Regions from separate parts of the Micromonospora sp. SH-82 genome, predicted to be linked through region 2. Evidence: riboswitches for the same ligand, from Rfam matches in the RefSeq annotation. Region 2 holds a riboswitch; the other holds the start of a gene.

What was found. Region 2 has a riboswitch for thiamine pyrophosphate ahead of WHN02_RS26225 (ECF transporter S component). Riboswitches for the same ligand answer to the same signal wherever they lie in the genome.
Region 1: another riboswitch for thiamine pyrophosphate. It lies ahead of thiE (thiamine phosphate synthase); the one in region 2 lies ahead of WHN02_RS26225 (ECF transporter S component).

What each region holds. Positions count from the first base shown of each region.
Region 1 covers NZ_CP148049.1:340,731-348,390, reverse strand. Annotated here, with positions in the region: gene WHN02_RS01490 (ThuA domain-containing protein) at 1-4,858, opposite strand, end outside; TPP riboswitch at 5,186-5,295, shown strand; gene thiE (thiamine phosphate synthase) at 5,290-5,916, shown strand; gene thiO (glycine oxidase ThiO) at 6,000-7,088, shown strand; gene thiS (sulfur carrier protein ThiS) at 7,079-7,279, shown strand; gene WHN02_RS01470 (thiazole synthase) at 7,285-7,660, shown strand, end outside.
Region 2 covers NZ_CP148049.1:5,971,171-5,978,830, reverse strand. Annotated here, with positions in the region: gene WHN02_RS26240 (hypothetical protein) at 288-584, shown strand; gene WHN02_RS26235 (energy-coupling factor transporter transmembrane component T family protein) at 682-1,482, opposite strand; gene WHN02_RS26230 (ABC transporter ATP-binding protein) at 1,469-2,923, opposite strand; gene WHN02_RS26225 (ECF transporter S component) at 3,004-3,594, opposite strand; TPP riboswitch at 3,668-3,774, opposite strand; gene WHN02_RS26220 (permease) at 4,009-5,136, shown strand; gene WHN02_RS26215 (TIGR03943 family putative permease subunit) at 5,133-5,897, shown strand; gene WHN02_RS26210 (alpha/beta fold hydrolase) at 5,926-6,750, shown strand; gene WHN02_RS26205 (DUF6328 family protein) at 6,898-7,389, shown strand; gene WHN02_RS26200 (hypothetical protein) at 7,555-7,660, opposite strand, start outside.

The sequences.
Region 1 (7,660 bases), 620 kb from region 2:
GCACCGGACCGGCGTACGGCTGCCACTCACCACCGTCGAGCGACCACTCCAGGAGCCGTACCCCGGAGCCTCCGTCGGTGGAGGTGAGCACCACCGGGACCGTACCGTCGTGCCAGCCCTCGTCGTTCGGGGACGCGAACGACGCCGAACTCACCGGGGCGGTGGTGTCGACGGTGCTGGCGGTGAGCCGGAAGTAGTCGAACGACACCGTCTTCGAGGCCGTCTGGGCGGCCCCGAGGGTGAACAGACCCACCCTGGGGGTGGCCCCGACGGCGGCGTTCGTCAACTCTCCCAGGACCGTCCACTCCGACCCGTCCGCCGAGTACGACGCGGTGTACGTGTCACCGCTACGGGCCACCCGCAGGTGCCACACCCCCTGGGTGAGGCTGCCCGCGTCCGGTTGGGGGTTCTGGACCGCCCCGCCGATCTCGTTACGGAACTCGATCCGGCGGTTGACCGGTTGGCCGGGGGAGTTGTCCACCAGGTAGTCGAGCTTGAGGTAGTTGTCGTCGTCCGCGTACACCAGGAGCCCGGCCTGCTGGTACTGCTCGTCGAGGAGGCTCCCGTCGACCTTCGTCTGGATGGTCCAGTCACCCTGCGGTGCGGTCTGCAGGATGAAGTTGGTCGGCCCGGAGTTGCCGCCACCGTAGATGTCACCGTTCGGGACGTCCACGTGCAGCGCGCCGTCGGTCACCCGGTAGCCGTCCGGGTCCTCCCTGACGACCGCGTTCCACCGGCACACGTCCAGGGCGTCCCCGGTGAACTCGTCCGACGGGGTCACCGGCTCGGCCGGGATGTCCGGGGCGACCTGGAACCAGTCGAAGGCCGCCTGCACCACCGGGGCGGTGGTGCCGCCGTTGAGGGCGAACAGACCGATCTGCGGGGCGGTGATGCCGGCCAGCGCGGCCGGTCGGCCGACCGGAGTGTAGGTCTGCCCGTCGGCCGAGAAGGCGGCGGTCACGTTCGTCCCGTCGCTGGTCAGCCGCAGGTGGATGGTGTCACCGTCCGGGGCGGGGCCACTGTCGGTCCCCTCGTTGCGGGGCACCCCGGCGGTCTCCCGGATGAACTCCACCCGACGGTTTCCGCCGTAGAGCAGGTCGAGCTTGGCGTAGTTGTCGTCGTCGCCGTAGACGATCAGACCGGCCTGCTGGTAGTCGGCGGTGGTCGGCACCGTCACCTTCGTGGTCACCTGCCAGGCCCCGGTCGGCGCGGGCTGGAGGACCAGGTTCGTCGCGTCGTTGCGGTCACCGTAGAGGTCCCCGACCCCGGTGGGCAGGCGCAGCGAGCCGCCGGAGACCGCGTACGACTGGTTCTCCCGGACGATCGTCTTCCACCGGTCCCGGTCCAGGGAGTTGCCGTCGAAGGCGTCCGACCGGGCACCGAAGCAGGAGGTGTTCGGCGCCTCCACCCGTACCTGGGCGGTGGCGTACGAGGTGGCCCCCCGCTTGTCGGTCACCGTCAGGGTGGCGGTGAACGTACCCGGGACGGTGTAGGTGTGTTCGGCGTTCAGGGTGTCCGCCGTGGCACCGTCACCGAAGTCCCAGGCGTACGTGAGCGGGGTGTCGCCCTCCGGGTCCGTGGCGGTGCCGACGAAGGCGACGGTGACCGGGGCGGTGCCGGTGGTGGGGGTGGCGGTGGCCGTCACTGTCGGCGGGGCGTTGTCGGTCACGCCCCTGCCGACGAAGTCCATCCAGTTGACGTTGAACAGACTGTTCGCGCCTCCGCCCGGGTCCCGGGCCACGAAGAAGAGCGTGCCGCCCGAGTCGGCGTCCGCCGGCACCTGCGCGGTGACGTCGGTGTACGTCTGCCACTGCCCCGTCGTGGGGACGTCGACCGAGGTGAGCAGCGGGCCGTCGGGCGCACCGGCGCGTACCTCGACACGTCCACCGGAGGTCGCCGAGGCGACCCGGAACCGGATGGCGTCGATGCCGGTCAGGCTGGCCGGCTTGACCGACCACCAGTCGCCGTCCTCGATGAACCCGATGTTCTGTCCACCCCCGGCGGTGTCCCCGGTGGTCTCCCGCCCGACGCCCGGGTCGCCGCCCCCGGTGCTGCCCGGGATCCGGCCGGTGGCGGTGAAGTACTCGGCCTGCTTGCGCTTGGGCTGGAGGATCTCCAGGGACCGGCCGGTCAGTGCCCCGGCGCCGCCCGTACCGCCGTTGTCGGTGTAGGTCGCCTCCAGGACGGTGAAGACGTTCGCCTCGGCCCCGTGGCCGGCGGCGAGCTGGGTCTGCACGGTGCCGGTGCAGCCGGTGTGCTGCTCCAGCGGGTGGGCGTGCTCGTCGTGGCCGAGCAGGACCTGCAGGTTCACCTTGGCGCAGTCGATCTCCCCGTCCTCCGGGTCGGTCACCTTGACCGTGTACTCGACCTGGTCACCCCAGTCGAAGAAGCCGCCGTCCGGGGGGAACTCGATGGTCACCGTCGGGGCGGTGTTGCCGACCGTCACCCGGACGTTCGCCACCGCGGTCCGCCCCCGGTCGTTGGTGACGGTGAGCTGGGCGTTGTAGTTGCCCGCAGCGTCGTACGTGTGGGTGGGGTTCGCCGCCGTGGAGGACTCGCCGTCGCCGAAGGTCCAGGCGTACGTCAGCGACCCGCCGTCGGGGTCCCGGGAACCGGCGCTGGAGAAGGTGACGGTCAGCGGTGACGGCCCGGAGGTCGGGTCCGCCTCGGCCTGCGCGATGGGGGCCCGGTCACCGGCGACGTAGTCGATCCGGTAGACCCCCGAGTTGTCGTTGTTGCCGCCGAACCCGCTGCCCCACTCGATCAGGTACAGCGCGCCGTCCGGCCCGAACTCGAAGTCCATCGGCCGGATGAAGGTCATCCCGGTGAGCAGCTGGTTGATGTCGACCAGGGACTTCCCGTCCTCGGTGACCTGCATGGTGTACATCTTCGACTGGTTCCACTCGCCGAGGAGGGCCTTGCCGTCGTAGTACGCGGGCCACTTGCGGGTCGACTGGTTGTCGGCGTCGTACCGGTAGACCGGGCCGCCCATCGGGGCCCCGCCGCCGCCGATCTCGGGGAAGCGCGGGTTGGGAGCGTAGCCGTAGTCGACGGTGGCCGGGATGGCCGCCGGCAGGGTGGTCAGGCCGGTGTTGTTGGGGGAGTCGTTCACCGGGGCGGCGCAGTCGAACTTCGCCCCGCTCGGGCCGGAGGGGAACTGGTAGTCGTTGTACGCCTGGTTGGCCCCGTGGCAGTACGGCCAGCCGTAGTTGCCGGGCCGGTCGACGATGTTCCACTCGACCAGACCCTCGGGTCCCCGGTCGGGGTTGGCCGCACCGGCGTCCGGCCCGTAGTCGGCGACGTAGAGCACGTCGGTACGGAGGTCGACACCGATCCGGAACGGGTTGCGGAAGCCCATCGCGTAGATCTCGGGGCGGGTCCTCTCGGTGCCGGCCGGGAAGAGGTTGCCCTCCGGAACCGTGTACGTCCCGTCGTCCTCCGGGTGGATCCGGAGGACCTTCCCGCGCAGGTCGTTGGTGTTCCCGGAGGACCGCTGGGCGTCGTAGTCCTGGCGTCCCGGTCGCTCGTCGATCGGGGTGAACGCGCTGGACTCGAAGGGGTTGGTGTTGTCCCCGGTGGCCAGGTAGAGGTTGCCGGCCGAGTCGAACGTCATCGTCCCGCCCGCGTGGCAGCAGGTGTTGCGCTGGGTGGTGACCTCCAGGACGACCTTCTCGCTGGCGGTGTCGATGGTGTCGCCGGTGACGGTGAACCGGGACAGCAGGTTGCGGGGGCCGCCCCCGTTGGGCGCGTAGTAGAGGTACACCCAGTTGTTCGTGGCGAAGTCCGGGTCGAGGCGGATGCCGATCAGGCCGTCCTCGTTTCCGGTGAAGACGTCCAGGTCGGCGGCGGTGACCGTGGTGCCGGTGTCCGGCTTGACGATCTGGACCCGGCCGTCACGCTCGATGTAGAAGACCCGGCCGTCGGCGGCGACGTCCAACTCCATCGGGTTGCTGGTGTCGTCGTCGAGCGTCACCTTCTCGAAGCTGTCGGTCTTCGAGGCGGCACAGTCGGAGTCGACCACTCCGGCGGCGGTCTGGATGCCGCCCAGCAGGTGTTGCAGGAACTCCGGTTCGGCGAAGGACTCGTCGGTGTGGCCGCCGCCGGTGTACCAGGCCCGGCCGCCGTCGTACTCCTGGCACCAGGCGATCGGGTGGTCGTGTCCCATCGCGCCGCTGCCGGGGGAGTAGGTGCTCTCGTCCAGGCTGGACAGGACGTGGACCTGGGAGCGCGGGTTGGACCGGAAGTTGTACCACTCGTCGTACCGGGTCCAGCGCTCCGGCAGGTGTGCCGTCGACTCGTGCGCGTGGTCCTCGACCTTGATCGTCGCGGTCTGGTTGGCCGGGTGGCTGGCGAAGTACGCGCCGACCAGCTTGCCGTACCACTCCCAGCTGTACTCGGTGTCCGAGGCGGCGTGCACACCGGCGTAGCCGCCACCGGCCTGGATGTAGCGCTCGAACGCCGCCTGCTGACCGGCGTCGAGGACGTCCCCGGTGGTGGAGAGCCAGACGACCGCCTGGTAGCGGGCCAGGTTGGCGTCGGTGAACGCGCCGCCGTCCTCGGTGGTGTCGACTGTGAACCCGTGTTCGGCGCCGAGTCGTTGGATGGCGGCGATGCCGGCCGGAATGGAACCGTGCCGGAACCCGGCGGTCTTGGAGAAGACCAGCACGGAGTACGGCTCGACCTCGTCCGCCGCCGGGGCGGGTGGCGCCGGTGCCGGGGCGGCCTGCGCGGCTGCGGGTGCGACGGTCGGGGCGGCCTGGGCGGGCACACCCATGAGCATGGTGGTGGTGAGGGTGAGCGCGAGCAGGGCCGCGGGGAGGGGACCCCGTGGCGATCTGATGCGGCGGAATCGGGACACCAAGGTCTCCTCTGTCCGTGCGGGACGACGGGTGTCGGAGCGGCCCGCCGAAGACCGCTCCGATCCGACCCGACAGCACTGACGACCAGGAGGCGCCGACGCCCGGACGGTCATTCTGACGAATCGATAAACAAATTAATTCGGATGTATCTATGTCCGACAAGATGCAGTCCGGTCACGGTTGTGTAACGCCATTCCGCAATAGCCCCGACTCCCGCCAAACCCGACCGGAACGCGCCCGGTCACCCGACCGGCCCCGGGTGAGCTGCGGCACGGCCCGGTCGACACCCCCTTGGCGGATCCGCCGATCCGTCGTACGGTGGCACCCAACCAACCCACGGGAGCCCGGTACACCGGGCTGAGAGGGGGGCTAGGAGCCCCCGACCGTCGAACCTGATCCGGGTAATGCCGGCGCAGGGAGGAGCGTTGCCGTGCCGTCCCTGGGACGATTGCATCTGGTCACCGACACCCGCCCCGGGCGGGATCCGCTCGCCGTGGTCCGTGCCGCGCTGGCCGTCGCCGACAGCGAACTCGTCGTCCAGGTCCGGGTCGCCGACGAGGCCACCGACCGCGAGGCGTACGACCTGGCCGCCCGGGTCCTCGGGCTCTGCACCCCGTACCGGGCCACCTGCCTGGTCAACGATCGACTGCACGTCGCCCTGGCGGTCGGTGCGGCCGGTGGGCACGTCGGCGCCGACGACCTGCCCGTCCCCGCCGCCCGCCGGGTCCTCGGCCCGGACGGGGTGCTCGGCGCCACCGCCCGGGAACCCGTCGCCGCCCGGGCCGCCGTCGCCGCCGGGGCCGACTACCTGGGCGTCGGCCCGTGCCACCGAACCACCACCAAGGACGGTCTGCCCGACCCGATCGGCCCCGCCGGGGTACGCGCCGTCGCCGACGCCGTCGACGTACCGGTCATCGCGATCGGCGGGGTGACGGTGGCGACAGTCCCGGCGCTGCGCGCCGCCGGAGCGTACGGGGTGGCGGTGGTGGGGGCGCTCTCCGACGCCGCCGACCCGGGCCGGACCACCGCCGAGTTCCTGCGGGAACTGACGTGTTAGGAACGGCCTCCGCCCCGTCGACGGGCGAGGTCGACGGTCCCGTCGGTGCATCCGAGGTCGACGGATCCGTCGGTGCACCCGAGGTGGCGGTGATCGGGGCGGGGGTGATCGGGCTGGCGGTGGCCTGGCGCTGCGCCCGACGCGGGCTCCGGGTCACAGTGCACGATCCCACCCCCGGCAGCGGAGCCTCGCACGTCGCGGCCGGGATGCTCTCCCCGGTCGTCGAGGCGCACTTCGGCGAGGGCGAGTTGACCGGGCTGCTGGCCGACTCGGCGGCCCGGTGGCCGGCCTTCGCCGCCGAGCTGACCGAGGCCGCCGACACCGACTTCGGATACCGCACCGAGGGCACCCTCGTGGTCGGACTGACCGGCGACGACCTGGCCGAGGCGCGACGACTCTGGACGTACCAGGCGGGGCTGGGGCTGCCGATCACCCCGCTGCGCCCCTCGCAGCTGCGCGAACGCGAACCGGCGCTGGCCCTGCGGCTGCGCGGTGGTGCGCTGGCCGCCACCGACCACCAGGTCGACCCGCGCCTGTTGGTCGCCGCGCTGCGGACCGCCGCCCGCCGGGCCGGCGCCCGACTCGTCGGAACCCGGGTCGCCGACCTGGCCGAGGTGACCGCCCGGACCACTGTGGTCGCCGCCGGGTGCGGGGCCGCCGCACTGACCGGGCTCCCGATCCGGCCGGTCAAGGGGCAGATCCTCCGACTCCGGGCCCCCGACGGCGGCCCGCCGGGGCTGCGCCACGTCATCAGGGGACACGCCGACGGGGAACCGGTCTACCTGGTCCCCCGCGCCGACGGAGAGGTGGTCGTCGGGGCGACCGTCGAGGAACGGTCCGACACCACCGTCACCGCCGGCGCCGTCCTGCGACTCCTGCGCGCCGCCGTCGACCTGGTGCCCGAGCTGGCCGAGTACGACCTGGTGGAGACGGTCGCCGGGCTGCGCCCCGGTACGCCCGACAACGCCCCGGTCCTGGGGACGCTCCCCGGTCGGCCGGACGTCCTGGTCGCCACCGGACACCACAGGCACGGGATCGCCCTCACCCCGGTCACCGCAGACCTGATCGCCGACCTGGTGACCACCGGCGTGCCCGACCCCCGGCTCGCCCCCTTCGCCGCCGACCGGTTCGACACCGGCGGCCAGTCGATCGAGGAGGACAGGTGGAAGTGACTGTGAACGGGGTGGCCCGGACGGTGACCGAGGGGCTGAGCGTGGCCGACCTGGTCCGCGTGGTCACCGCGGAGCAGCGGGGACTGGCCGTGGCGGTCAACGGCGAGGTGGTGCCGCGTACGGGGTGGCCGGACGAGGTCCTGCACCCGGGGGACCGGGTCGAGGTCCTCAGCGCGGCACAGGGCGGGTGAACGCGGTGACCACCACCGACGGGCTCGTCCTCGGCGGGCGGACCTTCGACTCCCGGCTCATCCTCGGCACCGGTGGGGCGGCCAACCTGCACGTCCTGGAGCAGGCGATCCGCGCCTCCGGCACCGGACTGGTCACGCTGGCACTGCGTCGGGTGGACACCGCCCCCGGCACCTCCGGTGGGCTGCTCGACCTGCTCGACCGGTGCGGCGTACGCCTGCTGCCCAACACGGCCGGCTGCTACACCGCCGCCGAGGCGGTCAAGGTGGCCCACCTGGCCCGGGACGCCTTCGACACCGACTGGATCAAGCTGGAGGTGATCGGCGACGAGCGTACGCTGCTGCCCGACGGGGTGGAGCTGCTGCGCGCCGCCGAGGAACTGG
Region 2 (7,660 bases):
GGCGGGGAGATCGACGCCGTGTCAGCAGGTGGTCGCGTCGGGCCGGGGCGGTTAATTCGGGTGCGCGGTGACGCACCGACGGGTTACGGTCCACCCATGCGTATCTGACGCCCTGTTGTCGAGCCTGGCCCGCCGCCGTTGCCGTGGGCCTGTGTTCCCGGGCGTCCGCACCCCTTCACCGCCGTCTGTCGACGTCGCGGACCGGGTCCGGCCCGGGGCACCCGTTCCCCGCTCGCTGCGACCGTCCCGGTTCCTCCCGGACGGTCCCCCGCAGAAGGAGGCGCCCCTTGGCTGCCAAGCGCAAACCGAAGAAGTCGCGTACCCCGTCGCCGAACCCGTCACGGACCGTGGTGACGCCACCGGACCAGACCGGGCCGACGGTGGCCCCGACGACGGTGCCGGCCCTGCCGGTGTCGTCGACCCCGTCGGCCCCGACAGGGCCGGTGCTGCCGGTGTCGTCGGCTCCGTCCGTCCCGACCCCGCCGACCGCCGGACCGCCGGTGCGGGGTGCGTCGGGTGGCCGGGCCGGCGGGCGCGGTCGACAGGCCGCACAGAACCGCCGCTACGCCTTCCGGCGCAGCTGATCGGCGGGGGCGGCCGACGGTGTCGCCCCTCTCGGCGGTGTCGGCGGGCCGACGGTTCCCGGACGGGGACCGGGGTCGGTGCCGACACCGCCGGGGGTCAGCCGATCAGGGGGCGGAAGGTGCCCAGGGCGACGCTGACCGTGATCGCCCCACCGGCCAGCGCCGCAGCCCCGAGGACCAGGAGGGTGTCGGCGGTGGTGAACCGTTGCCGCCGGGCGACGGTACGCGGGGTGTCGGCGTCGAAGCCCCGGGCGTCCATCGCCACCGCCAGTCGGGTGCCCCGCCGGATCGCGCCGACGAGCAGGGTGAACGCGGTCGAGGCGAACAACCGGACCTTGGCCACCGGGTTACGTCCCGCGTCGACCCCACGGGCCCGGCGGGCCATGCTGATCATCTGCCACTCCTGCGTCAGCAGCGGCACCAGCCGAAACGCCGCCAGGGCCCCGATGGCGAACCGGGCGGGGGCCTTCGCGTTCTGGACCAGCGCGTCGGCCAGGTCGGTCGGGTCGGTGGTGGCGAAGACGATCACCCCGGGCAGCGCCACCGCGAACATCCGCAACACCAGTCCGAGGGCGGTGACCAGCACCCCCGAGGTGACCAGGACCGGACCCAGCTCGACAAGCGGTGGCCCGGACCGGTCGGCGGCGAAGAGCACCAACGTGACGAGGACGCCCACCGCGCCGATCAGCAGCGGCCACGCCCGTCGGGCCAGCACCCGGTACCGGACCCCGAACAGCGGCAGCACCGCCAGCTCGACGGCGATGGCGACGGCGGGGGCGACCGGGTCGAGGGTGGCGATCAGCACGATCGAGAAGACGAGCGCCGCCGCCAGCTTCGCCACCGGGTTGCGTCGGGCCAGCGGCGCCCCCGGTGCGGCCACCGGCTCAACCTGGAGCATCGACACCTCCGGCGTCCGCGACGTCGTCGGCGCGCCGCAGGGTGACGGTGCGGTCGGCGAGGGCGGCGACGAAGTCCGGGTCGTGGGTGACAGTGACGATCCCGTGTCCGGCGTCGCGCAGCTCGGCGAGGAGGTCCACCAGCTCCAGCCAGGTCCGCCGGTCCTGACCGAAGGTGGGCTCGTCGCAGATCAGCAGGCGGGGGGCGGTGGCCAGCGCTGTCGCCACGCTCAACCGCCGCGCCTCCCCACCGGAGAGGGTGTACGGGTTGGCGTCGGCCAGCCGGGTCAGCCGCAGCCGGTCCAGCAGGGCGTCCACCCGGACCCGGACCTGCTCCGGTGTCCGGCCGGTACGGCGGGGACCCAGGGCCAGCTCGTCCCGGACGGTGCTGGTGACGAACTGGTGCTCCGGGTCCTGGAACACCGACCCGATCCGCCCGGCCAGGGCCGGGGCACGCCACCGGTGCGGCGGTGTCCGGGCGTCCCGCCCGGCCAGGTCGACGGCGGCTGTCACCCGGCCGGTGCCGGGGCGCAGCAGTCCGCCGAGCAGGAGCGCCAGGGTGGACTTGCCGGCCCCGTTCGGGCCGCGTACGGCGAGCGCCTCACCGGCTCGTACCGTCAGGTCGGTGGCGGCCAGCCGGGGTGGCAGGCCGAGCCCGTCGGCGGTGAGCAACGCGGCACCCGCCGGGGTGCGCGCCCGACGCGGCGGGACCGGACGGCCCGGCACCCACACCCCCTCGGCGGCGAGGGCGTCGCCGTGCGCGGCGAAGACCGCCTCCGGCGTCCCGTCGGCCCGGACCCCACCCCCCGCTTCGAGGACCACCACCCGGTCGACGAGGCGCAGTGCCTCCGCGACCCGGTGCTCCACCAGGACGAGGGTGGTCTCCTCGTCCAGCGCGGTGTGGACCGCGTCGCGGACCAGTTCCGCCCCGGTCGGGTCGAGGTTCGCCGTCGGTTCGTCGAGGAGCAGGAGTTCGGGGCGCAGGGCGAGCGCCCCGGCCAGGGCCAGGCGTTGCTGCTCGCCGCCGGAGAGCGCCGCGGTGGGCCGGTCCCGGTGGTACGGGAAGCCGACCCGACGCAGCGCGGCGTCGACCCGGGGCCAGATCCGGTCGGCCGGCACCCCCCGGTTCTCCAGCCCGAACGCGACGTCGTCGCCGCTGCGGGCCATCACCAGTTGGGTCTGCGGATCCTGGAAGACGATGCCGACCCGCTCCCGGTCCTTGCGGGGGTCGATCCCGTCGATCTCGACGGTGCCCTCCTGCTCACCGGAGTCGTCCGGCAGCAGCCCGGCCAACGCCGCCAGGAGGGTGGACTTGCCCGCCCCGGACGGACCCAGCAGCAGGACCCGCTCGCCGCGCTCCACCCGCAGGTCCACCCCGCGTACCGCCCACCGCCTGCGCCCCGCGTGCCGCCACCCGAAGCCGCGTACCTGCACCATGCTCACGCGCCGGCTTCCTCCCGCTCGTCGACATCGGGCCGACCGGTCGGCCCGTCGACGGTGGGGCTGACCGGCCGGCGGTGGGGTCAGACCAGGGTACGGTCGCGGCCGGCCGGGAACCGGTCGAGCACACCGGTCCCGGCGAGGGCCCGGGTCAGGTAGTGCCCGCCGACCCCGGCGATCAGGGCGGCGCTGACAACGGTCAGGGCGGCGTACGGCAGACGGTAGCTGACCAGCGCGTACTCGACGTTCCAGGTGAAGAAGTCGAACAGGGCCGCACTGAGCCCGGTCAGCGCCCCGGCCAGCACCGCCACCGGCAGCCGGAAGGAGCGGTACCGGAACGCGGCGAACGCCAACTCGGCACCGAGTCCCTGGATCAGCCCCTGCACGATGGTGATCCCGCCCCACTCGGAACCGAGCAGCGCGGAGACCGTCGCGGCGACCGCCTCGCAGAACAGGGCGGCTCCGGGCTTGCGGATGACCAGCCCACCGAGGACGGCGGGCACCAGCCAGACGCCGTACATGATGGCCTGGCTCGCCGGGGCGGCGGCGAAGGCCGGGTCGACGGCCCGCCAGAGCAGGCCCCAGGCCCAGAAGATCACCCCGAAGGAGACGGCGATCACGGCGGCGACCACGATGTCGATCGTCCGCCAGCGGTTGTTGTCGGTGTGGCTCACGTGGATGCTCCCAGTTCCGGACACGAACCAGGAGAAGACGCACGCCGCGTCCGGGTCACCGGACGGCGACGCGGCTGAAGGTCGACCGAGCTCCCTGCGCTGGAATTACCCAGATCAGGTTCGAGGGTCTGCGGGTGGTGACCCGCACTCTCAGCGCTGTGCGCTCCCCTGTCGGAGTTGAAGTTGTCTCGTGACGCTAACACTGCGGAGTTTGGCCCGGCAAAGTGATCTTTTCGCTGCTCGTGACGGCGTTCACCATGCGGGTTGCCGACGTCGTCCACACCCCCGGCGTGGCCGTATCGACGCGACCCGTTGCGGAGAAGTACGCTCGGCCCGCCGTCGCCGTCGCCCGAGGCGGTCCGGTGGAGACCGGGGCGTCGACGAGGGCGCGCGTCGTGGGTGGAGGGACTGCTGATGAACGACGGCGACCCGACCACTGCCGACCGACCGGCCACCACTGTCGAGCGCCCGGCCGACGGTGAGCGGGCGACCACCACGGCCGAGGGGGCGGATCCGCCCGCAGGTCGACCGGATCCGTCGGGGACGCCGCCGGGTGGCTCCCCGGGCGGTGACGGGGGGCGACGCCTCCTCGGTGACCGGATCGGCTCCGTCGAGGTGCTCGCGGCCCTGCTGATCCTCCTGGTCTTCTTCCGGGACCCGATCGCCGGGGTGCTGTCGGACCCCCGGCTCCAGACCTGGACCACCGTCTTCGTCTCGATCATGGTCCAGGCGGCGCCGTTCCTGGTCTTCGGGGTGGTGCTCTCGGCGGTGATCGCGGTCTTCGTGCCCCGCTCGTTCTGGGCGCGGGCACTGCCCCGGCGACCCGGTCTCGCCGTACCGGTGGCGAGTGCTGCCGGATTCGTCCTCCCGGGGTGCGAGTGCGGGTCGGTGCCGGTCGCCGGTTCGCTGATCCGTCGTGGGGTCACCCCGGCCGCCGCCCTTGCCTTCCTGCTGGCCGCCCCGGCGATCAACCCGATCGTGCTGACCGCCACGGCGGTCGCCTTCCCGGGGAACCCCGAGATGGTCGTCGCCCGGGGACTGGCCAGCCTGGTCGTCGCCGTGATCATGGGGTGGCTCTGGCTGCGGCTGGGGCGGGCCGACTGGATCAAGCTGCCGCACCGGCCCGACCTGGACGGACTCTCCCGGGGCGCGGCCTTCTGGTCGGCCGTCCGACACGACGTCATGCACGCCGGTGGCTTCCTGGTGCTCGGGGCGATGGCGGCGGCCAGCATCAACGTCCTGGTCCCGGAGCGGTGGTTGCAGACCCTCGCCGACGACCCGGTCCTGTCGGTGATCGCCCTGGCCCTGCTCGCCGTCCTGCTCTCCCTCTGCTCGGAGGCGGACGCCTTCGTGGCGGCGTCGCTGTCCCAGTTCTCCCTCACGTCCCGGCTGGTGTTCCTGGTGGTGGGTCCGATGGTCGACCTCAAGCTCGTCGCGATGCAGTCCGGGGTCTTCGGCCGCCGGTTCGCCTACCGTTTCGCCCCGGCGACCTTCGTGGTGGCGGTGACGGTGGCCGTGGCCACCGGGGCGGTGCTGCTGTGAACCGGCAGGCCCAGGCGGTCATCCTGCTCCTGTTCGGCGGGGCGGTGGTCCGGGCCGGGGTCACCGACCTGCACCTGCGCTATGTGAAGGCGGGGCTGCAACCGTTCCTCGTCGCCGCCGGGCTCGCGCTGGTCGCCGCCGCCGTGATGACCCTCTGGTACGAACTGCGCCCCCTCCTGCCCCGACGGGTGTCCACCCCGGCCCGCAGCGCCACAGTGGTCTCCGCCGACGAACCGGCCCCCGCCGGCCACGGCCACACCCACCACGAGCCCCGGGTCGGCTGGCTGCTCCTGTTGCCGGTGCTCGGCCTGCTCCTCGTCGCTCCGCCGCCCCTGGGGTCGTACTCGGTCAGCCGGGCGGGCACCACGATCTCCGCCGACGGGCTCTCCGACTACCCGACCCTCCCGCCCGGCGACCCGGTGCGGATCACCGTCCTCGACTACGCCTCCCGGGCGCTGTTCGAGGCGGGGGAGTCCATCGGCGACCGGCGGGTCCAGTTGACCGGCTTCGTGGTCACCGGCCCCGACGGGCAGCCGATCCTGGCCCGGATGGTGCTCTCCTGCTGCGCCGCCGACGGACGTCCGGTGAAGCTGGGACTGACCGGTCAGGTACCCGCCGGGCTCCCCGACGACACCTGGGTGGAGGTGGTCGGCAGGTACACCGACCGGATCGGGCGGGACCCGGTCAACGACGCGGAGATCCCGTTCGTCGACGTGGAGACCTGGCGGGAGGTGCCGGCCCCGAAGCAGCCGTACGAGTAGGGCCGTTCTGGTGGGGTATTTTGCGATCATGCTGGTCGAAGCGCGAGATCTCACCTTCGAAGTCCGTACCGGCGGGCCCACCGACGGCGTACCGGTGCTCCTGCTGCACGGCTTCCCCCAGCACGGTGGGGAGTTCGACGAGGTCGTCCCGGCCCTGCACGCGGCCGGGCTGCGCACGTACGCGCCGGACCAGCGGGGGTACTCGCCGCAGGCCCGGCCGACCGAGGTGGCCGACTACCGGATCGGCGAGTGCGTCGCCGACGCGGTCGCCCTCCTCGACGCCCTCGACGCGCCGACCGCCCACGTCGTCGGTCACGACTGGGGTGCCCTGGTCGCCTGGCGTCTGGCCGCCGGGCACGCCGACCGGGTGCGGACCCTCACCGCCGTCTCGGTGCCGCACCCGACAGCCATGGCGTACGCCATGCGTGCGGACCCCGAGCAGAAGGACCGGTCGGCGTACATCGGACTGTTCCGGCAGACCGGTACGGCGGAGGATGTCCTGCTCGCCGACGACGCCACCGCCCTGCGGTCGCTGCTGTCCGGGGTCGGCGACGCCGATCGGGTGGCCCGCTATCTGGAGCCGATGCGTCGGCCGGGAGCGTTGACCGCCGCCCTGAACTGGTATCGGGCCATGTCTCCGGCCGATCTCGCCGAGGTCGGGCCGTCCCGGGTGCCGACCACGTACGTCTGGAGCGACGAGGACCCGGCGGTGGGACGGACCGCCGCCGAGGCGTGCGCCGGTCAGGTGACGGGGGAGTACCGCTTCGTCGAGTTGCCCGGGGTGAGCCACTGGATCCCCGACGAGAGGCCCGGGGCGTTGGCCGAGGCGATCCTCCACCGGATCGGCGCGTGACGATTTCCCAGGTGGACGGGGTGGGGCACCCGAGGGTGGCGACAGTGACAGATGTGAGTGGGTTTCGCGCTGTGGTGGTCGGGGCAAAGGCGTTGTCGCTCGACGGGGGTGGCCCCCGTGGGCGGTACGTCTTCCCGGAGGTAGCGCGTGTCCAAGGAAACCGAGAAGCAGCGCTGGCAGCGTAACTTCGCCGACCTGCTCCAGGAGTTGCGCGTCGCGCAGACCGGCGTGCAGATCCTCTTCGCCTTCCTGCTCACCCTGCCGTTCAGCGCCGGTTGGGACGGGACCACCGCCTTCCAGCGCGACGTCTACATCGTGGCGTTGCTGGCAGCGGCGGCGGCCACCGCGATGATCATCTCGCCGGTGGCGTTCCACCGGGCGCTGTTCCGCCAGGGTCGCAAGCCGGAGCTGGTGCGGTTCGCCCACCGGATGGCCAGCGGTGGCCTCTTCTTCATGCTGATCGCCATGGTCAGCGCGGTCATGCTGGTGACCGACTTCGTCCTGCCCTGGTGGGTGGCCCTGGTGCTCAGCGGCCTCACCGGCGTCTGGTTCCTGACGTTCTGGGTGGCGCTACCGTTCAGCAGGCGCAACTGGGGCGAGGCCGATCTGGACGACGACGACGACACTCCGAACCCCTGAGGTCCGACGCAACGGGGGCGAGACCGACCTCGACGACACTCCGAACCCCTGAGGTCCGACGCCCGTCGTCGCCGAGCCCGGACCCGGCCCGACCGCCACGGCTTCGGTCCGCTGCCCCCGGGAGGTCTCCCGGGGGCAGCGCCCGTCTGCGGACCCGCCCGCGCCTCAGCGACGGCTGCGGACGCCCAACCGGCGCAGCTCCAACTCGGCCAACGCGTTCACCGTGGCGTCGTCACCGCGTCGCCACGCCTGCGCCACGTCGGGGGAGACC